Regions from separate parts of the Microlunatus sp. YIM B11417 genome, predicted to be linked through region 3. Evidence: predicted binding sites of a transcription regulator. Region 3 holds the regulator's gene; each other region holds the start of a gene.
What was found. The regulator HrcA, encoded in region 3, represses chaperone genes, less so after heat shock. The targets are predictions, from matches to a motif close to TTGGCACTCGNNNNNNNCGAGTGCCAA.
Positions count from the first base shown of each region.

Region 1: the regulator HrcA is predicted to act here: its motif matches at 1,827-1,853, upstream of groL (chaperonin GroEL).
Region 2: the regulator HrcA is predicted to act here: its motif matches at 2,143-2,169, upstream of AC6CCG_RS03295 (FmdB family zinc ribbon protein).

Region 1 covers NZ_JCAMPJ010000001.1:541,168-545,733, reverse strand. The annotation lists gene groL (chaperonin GroEL) at 41-1,666, opposite strand; gene AC6CCG_RS02630 (ABC transporter ATP-binding protein) at 1,988-3,061, shown strand; gene AC6CCG_RS02625 (ABC transporter permease) at 3,058-3,732, shown strand; gene AC6CCG_RS02620 (ABC transporter permease) at 3,729-4,445, shown strand; gene AC6CCG_RS02615 (ABC transporter substrate-binding protein) at 4,442-4,566, shown strand, end outside.
Region 2 covers NZ_JCAMPJ010000001.1:675,953-680,518, reverse strand. The annotation lists gene AC6CCG_RS03300 (penicillin acylase family protein) at 1-2,108, opposite strand, end outside; gene AC6CCG_RS03295 (FmdB family zinc ribbon protein) at 2,214-2,600, shown strand; gene AC6CCG_RS03290 (CpaB family protein) at 2,701-3,333, shown strand; gene mscL (large conductance mechanosensitive channel protein MscL) at 3,452-3,811, shown strand; gene AC6CCG_RS03280 (hypothetical protein) at 3,829-4,176, opposite strand; gene AC6CCG_RS03275 (Dyp-type peroxidase) at 4,193-4,566, opposite strand, start outside.
Region 3 covers NZ_JCAMPJ010000001.1:1,684,431-1,688,996, reverse strand. The annotation lists gene tgt (tRNA guanosine(34) transglycosylase Tgt) at 1-579, opposite strand, end outside; gene AC6CCG_RS08440 (16S rRNA (uracil(1498)-N(3))-methyltransferase) at 576-1,310, opposite strand; gene dnaJ (molecular chaperone DnaJ) at 1,307-2,482, opposite strand; gene hrcA (heat-inducible transcriptional repressor HrcA) at 2,531-3,547, opposite strand; gene AC6CCG_RS08425 (MBL fold metallo-hydrolase) at 3,610-4,434, shown strand; gene AC6CCG_RS08420 (Uma2 family endonuclease) at 4,436-4,566, opposite strand, start outside.

The DNA of each region.
Region 1 (4,566 bases), 1.1 Mb from region 3:
CCGGGCCACCGCCCCTTTCCTTTGTCCTACAGGCGCGGACTCAGAAGTCCATGCCGCCCATGCCACCCGACGGGTCGCCGGCCGGGGCCGCGGCGGGCTTCTCCGGCTTGTCGGCGATGACCGCTTCGGTGGTCAGGAACAGGGCCGCGATCGACGCCGCGTTCTGCAGCGCGGACCGGGTCACCTTGGCCGGGTCGGGGACACCGGCGGCGAGCAGGTCCTCGTACTCGCCGGTGGCCGCGTTCAGGCCGTGGCCGGCCGGGAGCCCGGCGACCTTCTCCGCCACGACGCCGCCCTCGAGGCCGGCGTTGATGGCGATCTGCTTCAGCGGAGCGGCGGCCGCGGCGAAGACGCTGGCCGCGCCGATCGCCTCGTCACCCTCGAGGTTCACCGACGCGGACTTGGCGGCCTGCAGCAGGGCGACGCCGCCACCGGCGACGATGCCCTCCTCGACGGCAGCCTTCGCGTTGCGCACGGCGTCCTCGATGCGGTGCTTGCGCTCCTTGAGCTCGACCTCGGTGGCCGCGCCGACCTTGATCACCGCAACGCCGCCGGCCAGCTTGGCCAGCCGCTCCTGCAGCTTCTCACGGTCGTAGTCGGAGTCCGAGTTCTCGATCTCGGCACGGATCTGGGCGACCCGGCCGGCGATCTGCTCGCTCTCGCCGGCGCCCTCGATGATCGTGGTCTCGTCCTTGGTGATGACGACCTGGCGGGCCCGGCCGAGCAGGTCGAGATCGACCGCGTCGAGCTTGAGGCCGACCTCTTCGCTGACGACCTGGCCACCGGTCAGGATGGCGATGTCGGTCAGCATGGCCTTGCGGCGGTCGCCGAAGCCCGGGGCCTTGACGGCAGCGGACTTGAAGACGCCACGGATCTTGTTGACGATCAGGGCGGCCAGGGCCTCACCCTCGACGTCCTCCGCGATCACCAGGAGCGGCTTGCCGGACTGCATGACCTTCTCGAGCAGCGGCAGCAGGTCCTTCAGGTTGGAGATCTTGGAGTTGACGATCAGGACGTACGGATCCTCCAGGGTGGTCTCCATCCGCTCCGTGTCGGTCACGAAGTAGCCGGAGATGTAGCCCTTGTCGAACCGCATGCCCTCGGTCAGCTCGAGCTCCAGGCCGAAGGTGTTGGACTCGTCGACGGTGATGACACCTTCCTTGCCGACCTTGTCCATCGCCTCGGCGATGATCTCGCCGACCGAAGCGTCGCCCGCGGAGACGGACGCGGTGGCCGCGATCTGCTCCTTGGTCTCGACCGGCTTGGCGACCTTCGCCAGCTCACCGATGATCGCCTCGACGGCCGCCTCGATGCCGCGCTTCAGCGCGATCGGGTTGGCGCCGGCGGCCACGTTGCGGAGGCCCTCGCGAACCAGCGCCTGGGCCAGCACGGTGGCGGTGGTGGTGCCGTCACCCGCGACGTCGTCGGTCTTCTTGGCGACCTCCTTGACCAGCTCGGCACCGATCTTCTCGTACGGGTCCTCGAGCTCGATCTCCTTGGCGATGCTCACACCATCGTTGGTGATGGTGGGCGCGCCCCACTTCTTCTCGAGCACGACGTTGCGTCCCTTGGGACCAAGGGTCACCTTGACGGCGTCGGCGAGGGTGTTCATTCCCCGCTCGAGGCCCCGTCGCGCCTCGGTGTTGAATTGAATGAGTTTGGGCATAGTTCTCCGCGAGTCCTCCCGCGTTGCTGGCGGTGGATCCCACCGCCGACGGTTGACGAAAATGGCCTACCCACCCAGCGATGCCCGCGACGGACGACCTCGGCTGAGATCTCACCGATGGTTGAGTAGCACTCTCGGTCCGAGAGTGCCAGTTCAATGTTTAGCACTCCCCCGGTGAGAGTGCAAACGATCCGAGCCTGTTCCGGTCATCGTTCCGCGTCGCGTTCCGGGCCACTGTCAGTCGGGATGGATAGGGTCGTGTGAAGACCGAGTGGAGCAGGGCAGCGCTCGGCACCCAGAACCCTCCTGGAACGGAGCCCGATGATCGAATTCGAGTCCGTCACCAAGACCTACCCCGACGGCACCACAGCGGTCTCCGACCTCAGCCTGGTCGTCCCGTCCGACCGGATCACCGTCATCGTCGGCCCGTCCGGGTGCGGCAAGACGACCACCCTCCGGATGGTGAACCGGATGCTCGAGCCGACCGAGGGCCGGATCACCTGGGACGGCGAGCCGCTGTCCGCCCGCCCGGTGACCACCCTGCGCCGCCAGATGGGGTACGTGATCCAGAGCGGCGGCCTGTTCCCGCACCGGACCGTGCTGGACAACATCGGCACCGTGCCCGGCCTGCTCGGCTGGCCGAAGGCGAAGGCCCGGCAGCGCTCGCTGGAGCTGCTGGACGCGGTCGGGCTGGACCCGGCCCTGGCCCGCCGGTTCCCCGGCCAGCTGTCCGGCGGCCAGCAGCAGCGGGTCGGCGTCGCCCGCGCACTGGCGGCGGACCCGCTGGTGATGCTGATGGACGAGCCGTTCTCGGCGGTCGACCCGGTGGTCCGGGCCGAACTGCACGAACTCTTCCTCGACCTGCAGCGCCGGCTCAGCAAGACCATCATCATGATCACCCACGACATCGACGAGGCGATCGCGCTCGGCGACCAGGTGGCGATCCTCCGGGTCGGCGGCGTGCTCGCCCAGGCCGGCACACCGCAGGAGCTGCTGGACCAGCCGGCGGACGCGTTCGTCGAGGGGTTCGTCGGCAAGGACCGCGGCTACCGGTCGCTGTCCTTCCTACCGGCCGACCGGCTGCCGCTCGCCGAATCCGCGACCACGGCCAAGGGACGGCTGGTGTTCGAGGACGACCTGCCGACCGGCTGGGCCGGGTTCCGCGAGGACGGCGCCGTCGTGCCGCTCGGTGGCACGTTCGACCCGGCGACGGACACGATGCGGGCCGCCCTGGACGCCGCGCTGGCGTCACCGGCCTCGGTCGCCGTCGCCGTCTCCGCGGGCCGGTTCGTGGGCGTCGTCGAGCCGGCCGCGATCCTCGCCCAGGTCGCCGACCACCGCGCCGCCGAGGCCGTACGGGAGCCGCCGGAGCCGGCCGGAGTGGGCCCCGAATGATCGACGTCTCGTTCGACTGGGGCTGGATCGGCCGCAACTGGACCAGCGGCATGCAGATCGGGTCGCTGCTGCTCGAGCACATCGCCCTGTCGATCATCCCGGTCCTGATCGCGGTGATCATCTCGGTTCCGCTCGGCTACGTCGTCTTCCTCACCGGGAAGGCGGCGAACGGGCTGCTGGCGGTGCTCGGCGTGATCTACTCGGTGCCCTCGCTGGCCCTGTTCGTCGCACTGCCGGCCATGATCGGGACCTCGATCCTCAGCCCGGTCAACATCGCCGTCGCCCTGGCCATCTATTCGATCGCGCTGCTGGTCCGCAACGTCGTCGACGGCCTGCGTTCGGTGCCCGGCACGGTGAAGCAGGCCGCCTCGGCGATCGGGTACGGCTGGTTCCGGCGGCTGCTGGTGATCGAGCTCCCGCTCGCGCTGCCGGTGATCTTCGCCGGCCTGCGCGTGGTCACCGTGTCCAACATCGCCATGGTCAGCGTCGCGGCCGTGGTCGGCGGCGGCGCGCTGGGCCAGCTGTTCGACCGCGGCCTGAACTCGTCGTTCCTGACCCCGATCATCGTCGGCCTGGCGCTCAGCCTGATCCTGGCCCTGATCGCGGATGCGCTGATCCTGTTGATCAAGCACCAGACGCTGCCCTGGGCCCGCGGCAGGAGGCTGGCATGAGCCTCCTCTCCTTCCTGCTCGACCCGGCCAACTGGCCCGGCGGCGGCAAGATCATCGACCTGCTGCTGCAGCACCTGTGGTACACGGCGGCCGCGGTCCTGCTCGGCGCGATGATCGCGATCCCGGTCGGCGTCCTGATCGGCCACACCGGCCGCGGTTCGTTCCTGGTGATCGGCACCAGCAACGCGGCCCGGGCCATCCCGACGCTCGGCCTGCTGGTGCTGGTCGTCGTCCTGCTCGGCACCGGCGTGGAGAAGATCGTCCCGGTGCTGGCCGTGCTGGCACTGCCGGCGATCCTGACCGCGACCGCGGCGGGGATCGGCGGTGCGGACCGGGAGGCGGTGCACGCGGCCCGGGCGATCGGGATGACCGAGGGCCAGATCGTCGCCCAGGTCGAGTGGCCGCTGGCACTCCCGCTGATCGTCTCCGGCCTGCGCAGCGCCACGCTGCAGGTGGTCGCGACCGCCACCGTGGCCGCCTTCGCGGCCGGCGGCGGCCTGGGCCAGCTGCTGATCAGCGGGCAGCGGAACAACGACTATCCACAGATGTTCGCCGGTGCCGTGCTGATCGCGGGAATGGCGATCGTGCTGGACCTGTTGCTGGGTGGGGTGGGATGGCTGATCGGCCGCAACACCCGTGCCCGACGTGCGGCAGACCGCGCCGTACAGAACGAAACCGTTTCATCATCGAATCGATCCGAGGCTGTGACATGAAGATCAAACACCTGACCGCGACGATCGCCGCGGCGCTCCTGCTGGCCGTCGCGGGCTGCGCGGGCAACAGCAACCCGCTCGGCAACGAGTCCGCGGCCCCGACCGCGTCCGGCAGCCAGGA
Region 2 (4,566 bases), 1.0 Mb from region 3:
ATCGCCCGCTCCAGCATGTCGTCGCGGCGCTCGGTGACGTCCGGCGTCGCCCGGTCGTCCCACCAGTCCGCCTTCGGCTGCTCCAGCAGGCGGGACAGCACTCCGTACCAGCGATCGCCGCCGGCCGGCCAGAGCCGTTCCGGCAGCTCGTCGCGGAAGGTGACCTCGAGCAGGTTGTTCACCACGACGTTGAAGTAGGCCGCGGCCGCCGAGTCCGCCGGTGTGCCGTAGTCCCAGCCCACCAAGGTCTTCTGGCCCTCGGCCACCCACGGATCGTCGACCTTGATCTTGAGCAGCAGCGGCACCAGGTCGGCGGCGAACCGGTTCGTGTCGACGTAGAAGAGCTGCTCGGCCTGATCGAGCGTCAGGTCCTCGGCGTTGGCCAGCCGGTCGGTCAGCTCCTGGCTGCGCCACCCGTACGAATAGTCCGAGCCGAGCCGGTACGGGTAGCCCTTCCCGATGATCGGCTGGTTGGCGGCGACGAGGTAGCCCTCCGGCGGATTGAGGCTGTACGGCAGCGCCTGGTACGGGAGCAGCCCGCGCCAGTCGTAGGCCGGGTCCCAGCCCGGGGCGAGAGTGCGGCCGTCGCCCTTGCGCCGCGCCGGCAGCTGGCCCGCCAGCTGGTAGCCGATGTTGCCCTCGACGTCGGCGTACACGATGTTCTGGGAGGGCGCACCGAACCTCGCCAGCGCCTTCCGGAACTGCTCGAAGTTCCCGGCCCGGTTCAGGCCGAAGATCGCGTCCATGGACCGGCTCGGCGTCAGGGCGACCCAGTTGAGCGCGATCCCGTAGTTCTTGCCGTCGTCCGGCTGGCCACCGGAGAGCTGCCCCAGGTCCTGGTCGACGTCGGACAGCAGCGGACCGTGCTTGCCGGTCCGGATGATCAAGGTCCGCGGCTCGTCCTCGCCGCGTACGGTGATCTGCTCGGTGCGGACCTCGAGCGGCTGGAAGGCATTGCCGACCCGCACCGTGTTGCCCTGCAACTCTTCCAGGTAGAGATCCTGGACGTCGGCGTAACTCGTGGTCAGGCCCCAGCTGATCCTGGCGTTCCGGCCGATCACCACGCCGGGCATGCCCGCGAAGCTGAACCCGCTGACGTCGAACGGGCAGGCGTCGGAGACCACCCGGCAGTGCAGCCCGACCTGGGCGAACACCGACGGGATCGAGGTGGCCAGGTGCGGATCGTTGCCCAGCAGCGGTTTCCCGGACTCGGTCCGCGAGCCGGCGACGACCCAGGAGTTGGAGCCGACCTCGGCGCCCAGGTCATCCGGCGCGACCAGCTCGGGCAGCGCCGCCGAGATCCGGCGGACGGTCTCCAGAGCCGGGACGGCCGACCGGCGTTGGGCGTCGGTGAGCGAGGCCGCGGCACCGGTCACCGGGCCGCCCGGCGTGAAGGCGCCGTCGTTGACCTTGCCGGAGCCGACGATCGGGGCGAAGTCGTGCAGGGGGTAGTCCGGCCACAGCTCGGCGGCCCGCTCGCTGCCCACCGCGGCGGCCGTGAGCGCCTGGTCGATCTCCTGCTGCCGGTTCGCCCCGAGGTCCCAGGCCATCGCCTTCAGCCAGGCCAGCGAGTCGACCGCGGTCCAGTCCTCCGGCCGGTAGTTCAGCCCCTGGACGCCGAGCAACGCGTACTCCAGGGACAGGTCGCTGGTGCCGCGTTCCCGGAGGTAGGCGTTCACGCCGGAGGCGTACGCGTCGAGATAGCGCCGGGTCTCGGCCGACAGCAGCTCGAGCTCCTGCTCGGCCACCCGGCGCCAGCCCATCGTCCGGATGAAGGCGTCGGTGTTCACCTGGGACGGCCCGAACAGCTCGGACAGCCGGCCGGCCGTGATGTGCCGCCGCACGTCCATCTCGAAGAACCGGTCCTGGGCATGGACGAAGCCCTGCGCCGCGAACAGGTCCTGCGGGTCGTCGGCGTAGAGGTGCGGCACCCCGCGTGCGTCGCGCAACACCTCGACCGGCCGGGACAGCATCGGCAGCGAGAGCTGGCCCTCGGTCTGCGGGAACGAGCGCCGTACCGTGGTCACGCCGAGGCTGGACAGCCCGCCCAGCGCGAGCACGACGATGATGACGGTCAGGATCAACCAGCGCGGCAGGCGACGAGGCACCGGGTCAGCCTATTGGTTCGACTCGCCCACTCGATTAGCAGTCGGTATGCTTGAGTGCCAGCGGGACCACCACACCGGGCCCGGGAGCAGGAGAACCCGAACACCATGCCTACCTATCAGTACCGATGCACCGCGTGCAGCAACGAGCTCGAGATCGTGCAGAAGTTCACCGACTCGCCGTTGACCACCTGCCCGGAGTGCTCCGGATCGCTGCGCAAGGTCTTCAACGCCGTCGGCGTCGTGTTCAAGGGTTCCGGTTTCTATCGCACCGACAGCCGGTCGGACGGCAAGTCCGGCGGCAGCGGTACGAAGTCGGACTCGTCCTCCTCCTCGTCGTCGTCCGGCGAGAGCAAGTCCGACGCGGCGAAGAAGAGCGACTCGTCCTCCTCGACGACGTCCTCGTCCTCGGACTCCGGCTCGGCCAAGTCCGGCTCCGCGAGCTCGAGCAGCTCCGGGTCCAGCGGCTCCAAGGTCAGCGCCGGCGCCGCCTGACTTGTCCACAGGCGCGGCCATCGCCGTGCAACTGTGGACAGCGTGAACGGCCCGCGCCCTCCTGCTTAACCTCCTCGGGCGAGAACCCGAGGAGGTCATCGTGCAATCCCCATCCCGTCGGTCCGGGCTTCGTCAGGCCTGGCGCAGCCTGGCCCGCGCCGTGTCGTGGCACCGGCGCAAGCTGGCCGTCGTCGCGGCCGTGCTGGCCGTGCTGACCGGTATCAACGCCGCGGCACCGCAGCCGCCGGACACCGTCACCGTGCTCCGGGCCGTCGACCTGCTGCCCGGCGGCAGGCCGGTCGCCGAGGGCCAGGTCCGGGCCGCGGAGGTCGCCGTCGGCTCGGTCCCCGACGAGGCCCTGACCGACCCCGGGCAGGCGATCGGCCGGCTCGTCGCGGGGCCGGTCCCCGCGGGCCAGGTGCTGACCGGCTACGACCTGGTCGGCGAACGGTCGGTCGGTCCCGGCCGGCTGCTGGCTCCGGTCCGGCTCGCCGATCCCGGCCTGGCGGCGGTGCTGCGGCCCGGCGACCTGGTGGACCTGCTGGCCGCCGACGGCCAGGGCGGGCCGGTCCGGACCGTCGCCGAGCGGGCCCGGATCGTGACGATCCCGGTGAACGAGGAACCGGCCCCGGAGGCGGGCGGCGTGCTCGTCCTGGTTGAGGCCGACGCCGAGACGGCCGCCGAGCTGGCCCGGGCCGCGAGCGTCTCGACCCTGTCGGTGCTGCTCCGCTGAGGGCAAGATCATTTCGGCAAGATCATTTCCGCCAAGATCGTCTCTGCTAGTGTCCCTGTGATCTTGGTCGCAACGACGACGGGCGACCCAGTCAGCGAAATGCCAAGGAGGAGCAGGGGTGAAGGGCTTCAAAGAGTTCCTGATGCGAGGGAACCTCATCGAGCTTGCCGTTGCGGTCGTCATGGCCACGGCGTTCGGTGCGGTGGTCACGGCACTGGTCAACATCATCTTGGACCTGGTCGGCAAGGTCGCCAACGTCGACAGCTTCAGCACGGTCGCGGTCGGCGGGATCAACATCGGCGCGTTCCTGTCCGCGCTGATCACGTTCCTGATCATCGCGTTCGTGGTCTATTTCGGCATCGTGCTGCCGTACAACCGGCTGCGCGAGCGGTTCAAGAAGGAGGAGCCGGAGGCCGCCGCGACGACTGAGGAACTGCTGACCGAGATCCGCGACCTGCTGCGCGACCGGCAGGGCTGACCCCGCCGACTCCGGCCTCAGCCCCCGTGATGCGGGGGCACCTCACGGAGCAGCCGGAGATCATCGGCATCCGGCGCCGCGGTACGGCGCACCGGGCGGTTCGGCGGCGGATCGATCCGGCGCCGCGCCTGCTCGATCGCGGCGTGCAGTTGGGCTGCGCTCAGGCCGGCCCGCAGTTCGGCCGGGACGGGATGCGGCCACGGCTCGCCCGCCGAGCGCACCGCGGAGGCATGGGCCCGGAGCGGCGCCGTGCCGCCGAGGCGCTCGATCAGGTCGTCCGGATCGGTGACTCCCGGCGCGGAGTCCGGGTCGCCGGCGAGGGCGTACGCGATCGCGCGGACCAGGGCGGGATCGGCGTCGGGCATGTCGGAAATCGTAGGGCTAGCGTGGCAGCGTCGAGCCGAGCGGCCGGTCGGCGGTGAAGCCCGGCAGGATCAGGAACGTGCCCGACGCGGTGGTCCGGGTGAACTCCATCAGCGCGTCCTGCTCGTCCATCCGGGCCTGGGTCCGGGTGAACGTGAGCAGGGACCGCTGGAAGGCGACGAAGATCAGGCCCTGGTCCTGCGGCCCGCGCGAGTAGGAGTAGCTGCGCCGCAGCATCAGGCCGGGGGCGCCGGACGGCAGCGGGTGGGCCCGCCGGACATGGGCGTCGACGGCGATGGCCCAGACGCCCTGCTCGTTCTTGGTCTGCAGGTTCGGGTCCTCGTCCAGCGTGCCGCCGGAGAGCGGCACCCCGCTCCCCCGCTTCCGGCCGA
Region 3 (4,566 bases):
CTGGGTCCGGTCCACCGACCGTTCCTGGTACGCCCTGGTGTTCATCAGCGTGGTCAGCTCGTCGAACGCGAAGATGATGTCCGCGCCGAGCTGGTGCTGGATCTGCATCGACACCTCGGGCGTGAACCGGTGCCGGGATCCGTTCAGGTGCGAGGTGAAGGTGACGCCGTCCTCGTCGACGTGGGCCAGCCGGGTCTTGCCCTCGGCGATCACGTCGTCGTCGCCGAGCCCGGCGGTGTCCATCGCGAGCACCTTCTTGAACCCGACGCCCAGGCTCATCACCTGGAAGCCCCCGCTGTCGGTGAACGTCGGCCCCGGCCAGTTCATGAACCGGCCCAGCCCGCCCGCCTCGTCGACGATGTCCGGCCCCGGCTGCAGGTACAGGTGGTACGCGTTCGCCAGCAGGGCCTGCGCGCCCAGCTCGGCCATCGACTCGGGCAGCACCGCCTTCACGGTGGCCTTGGTGCCGACCGCGATGAACGCGGGCGTCTCGATCGTCCCGTGCGGCGTGCCGATCACGCCGGTCCGGCCGCGGGTTCCCGGCAGCTCGGAGGTGATCGCGAAGTCGTAACCGGTCATCGCAGCCTCAGTCCGGCCAGGGCCACCACGCCGGCCGTCGAGGCCCGCAGCACGTTCTCGCCGAGCAGCACCGGCCGGCCGCCGGCCTCGGTGAAGGCGGCCAGTTCGTCGGGCGCGATCCCGCCCTCCGGACCGACGACGATCATCACCCGGCCCGCGCCGGGCAGCGCCACCTCGGCGAGCGGCGTCGCCGCCTCCTCGTGCAGCACCAGGGTCAGCGCCGTTTCCTTGATCAACTCGACCAGGCCGGCCGTCGTCACCGGCTCGGTCACCTCGGGCACGGTCAGCCGGCGGGACTGCTTCGCCGCCTCGCTCGCGGTGCCGGCCCAGCGGGCCCTGGCCTTCACGGCGCGCTCCGCGGACCAGCGGACCACGGCCCGGGAGGCCTGCCAGGGGACGATCTCGTCGATCCCGGCCTCGGTCAGCACCTCGACGGCCAGTTCCGAGCGGTCGCCCTTGGCCGGCGCCTGAGCGGCGACGTAGTGCAGCGGGCCCGGAGTCCGTACCGGAAGGGCCTCGGTGACCTCGACCTGGAGTCCCTGCTTGTTCGCCGCCACCACCACCCCGGCGACGGCACGGCCACGCCCGTCGCCGAGCCGGACCGTCTCGCCGCTCCGGATCCGGCGCACCACCGCCGCGTGATGACCCTCCGGCCCGGTCAGCGCGAGCACCGTCCCGGCCGGCGGCAGCGGATCAGCGAGGTCGGGCAGCCAGAAGATCGGATCGGTCACTGACCGACGAAGGCGTCGCGGATCCGGCCGAAGACGCCCTTGCTGTGCCGCTGCACCGTGACCTCCGGCCGCGACTCGTTGCGGGCCTCGGCCAGGTGGCGCAGCAGTTCGCGCTGGCTGTCGTCCAGCTTGGTCGGGGTCTGCACCAGCAGCGTCACGCCGAGCTCGCCGCGGCCGTTGCCGCGCAGCCGCGGCGCGCCCTTGCCCTCGACCGTGATCCGGGTGCCGGACTGGGTCCCGGCCGGGACCGAGACCATGACCTTGGTGTCGGCCGGGTCGGCGTCGGGCAGGTCCGCCTCGAGCGTCGTCACCTCGACCTCGGTGCCCAGCGCGGCCGCGGTCATCGGGATCTTCAGGACCACCTCGAGGTCGTCGTTCACCCGCTTGAAGACGTCGTGCGGCTGCACGTTCAACGCCACGTACAGGTCGCCGGCCGGGCCGCCGCCGGGGCCGACCTCGCCCTGCGAGGACAGCTTGACCCGGATCCCGGTGTCGACGCCCGCCGGCACCTTGACCTCGATCGTCCGGCTGTGCCGGACCCGGCCCTCGCCGTTGCACTCGACGCAGGGGTCCGGGATGACCGTGCCGTAGCCGCGGCAGGTCGGGCACGGCTGGGTGGTCCGGATGTCGCCGAGGAAGGAGCGCTGGACGTGGGTCACGTCGCCCTGGCCGTGGCAGGTCGAGCAGCGCACCGGCTGGGAACCCTCGGAGGCGCCGCTGCCGTTGCAGCGCGGGCAGAGCACGGCGGTGTCGACCCGGACCGGCTTGGTGGCGCCGAACGCCGCCTCGGCGAGGTCGAGATCGAGCCGCACCACCGCGTCCTGGCCGCGGCGCACCCGGGACCGCGGGCCGCGCGACTGCTGGCCGCCGAACATCGCGTCGACCAGGTTGGTGAAGTCGAAGCCCTGTGCCCCGCCGTTGAAGCCGCCGAACCCGTTGAAACCGCCCATCCCGCCGCCGAGCGGGTCTCCGCCGCGGTCGTACAGATCACGCTTCTGCTCGTCCCGCAGCACCTCGTACGCCTCGGCGACCTTCTTGAAGCGGTCCGCGGCGTCCGGCTCCTGGGCCACGTCCGGATGCAGCTTGCGGGCCAGTTGCCGGTAGGCCTTCTTGATCTGTTCGGGCGTGGCGTCACGCGGCACGCCGAGGATTTCGTAGTAATCCTCAGTCATCTTGGGCACTGACATCCTTAATCAGAAGTGGCTGCGACGGAATCGGAGTCATCCTTCGGAGAGAAAACGGCCGACGTAACGGGCCACGGCCCGCACCGAGGCCATCGTCGAGGGATAGTCCATCCGGGTCGGGCCGACGACCCCGAGCGCGGCCCAGGGGTCGTCCGTTCCACCGTACCCGGAGGAGACGACCGACGTGGTCCGCAGTTCCTTGTACGGATTCTCCTGCCCGATCCGGACCGTGACGGCGTCGGCGGTGGTCGCCTCGCCGAGCAGCTTGAGCAGCACCACCTGCTCCTCCAGGGCCTCCAGCACCGGCTTCACGGTGGTTTCGAAATCGTCCCCGAAGCGGGTCAGGTTCGGCACCCCGCCCACCACCAGCCGGGTGCTCGTCTCGGTCCCCAGCATCTCCAGCAGGGCGGCGATGGCGGACGGCGCGATCGGGTCCAGGTCGACCGGCAGCCGGCCGGCGAGCTCGCTCAGCCGGGTCGCGGCGACCGCAGTGGGCTGGCCGTCGGCGGCCGCGTTGAGGTGCGCCCGCAGGTCGGCCAGCGTGTCCTCGTCGTAGGCGGGGACCTCGAACGAGCGCTGCTCGACCCGGCCGGTCGAGGTGATGAGGATCAGCAGGATCCGGCCCGGGTTCAGCGACACCACCTCGATGTGCCGCACGGTGGCGCTGCTCATCGTCGGGTACTGCACGATCGCCACCTGCTGGGTCACCTGGGCCAGCAGCCGCACGGTGCGCAAGATCACATCGTCCAGGTCGAGCGCGCCGGACAGGAAGGTCTGGATCGCGCGCCGCTCGGCCACCGACAGCGGCTTCACGGTGCCCAGCCGGTCGACGAACAGCCGGTAGCCCTTGTCGGTCGGGATCCGGCCGGCGCTGGTGTGCGGCTGGGTGATGTAGCCCTCCTCCTCCAGCGACGCCATGTCGTTGCGCACCGTCGCCGGGGAGACCCGCAGGTTGTGCCGCTCGACCAGGGCCTTCGAACCGACCGGCTCCTGGCTGGAGACGTAGTCGGTCACGATCGCGCGCAAAACATCGAGTTTGCGGTCGTCCATCACGCCTCCTTCGCTTGCTGAGCCGCAGTTTGGCACTCACGGCCGGGGAGTGCCAGTCTAGCCCGGTGAGCGTTGGAGAGCCGGACGGCACGAGCGGACCTGGGACGATCGGCACCTGGCAGGAGCTCGCTCCGCGGGTCTGGGTCGCGGTGGCCGAACCCGAGTCCGCGAATCTCGGCCTGATCGCCGGTGACGACGGCTGCCTGCTGGTCGACTGCGGCAGCAACGCCGAGCACGGCCGGCTGATCCGCGACTCGATCGCCGCGGTGACCTCGGCGCCGCTGACCACCGTCGTGGTCACCCACGCGCACGACGACCACGCGAACGGGCTGGCCGCTTTCGCCGATGTCACGACGATCGCGCACGAGTCGGTCCGCGCCGAGCTGGCGGAGGGTGTGCCGGCACCGAGCCGCGAACTGGCCGTGGCGGCCGCGATCGACCTGGGCGGGCGCCGGGTCGAGATCGCGCACCTCGGCCGTGGTCACACGGCCGGAGACCTGCTGGTCGTCGTGCCGGACGCCGAACTGATCTTCGCCGGCGACCTGATCGAGTCGGCCGCGCCGCCGTCCTGGGGGTCGGACAGCTTCCCGCACGAGTGGCCCGCCACGCTGGACGGGCTGGTCGGGCTGATGACCGAGACTTCACGGGCGGTGCCGGGGCACGGCGAGCCGGTGGATCGGGAGTACGTCTTCGAGCAGCGCGGCCGGGTCGCCGCCGTCGCCGGCGAACTGCAGCGGCTGGCCTCCTCCGGAGTGCCGCAGGACCAGGCGCTGGAACGGGGCGAGTGGGCCTATCCGGAGTCGTACGTGGCGGGCGGGATCGAGCCCGGCTACGCGCAGCTGGCGGCCGAGCGTCCCGAGATCGGGCGGCGGCAGTTGCCGCTGGCCTGAGTCAGCCGTCGAGCAGGCGGGCCGGGACGATCTCGACCGGATACGGCTTCGACAGCCGCAGCGGCTCCTCGCCCTTGGCCTCGCCGACGAGCTCGTACTGGCCATCGGTGAGTTCCCAGGCCGAGATCGACG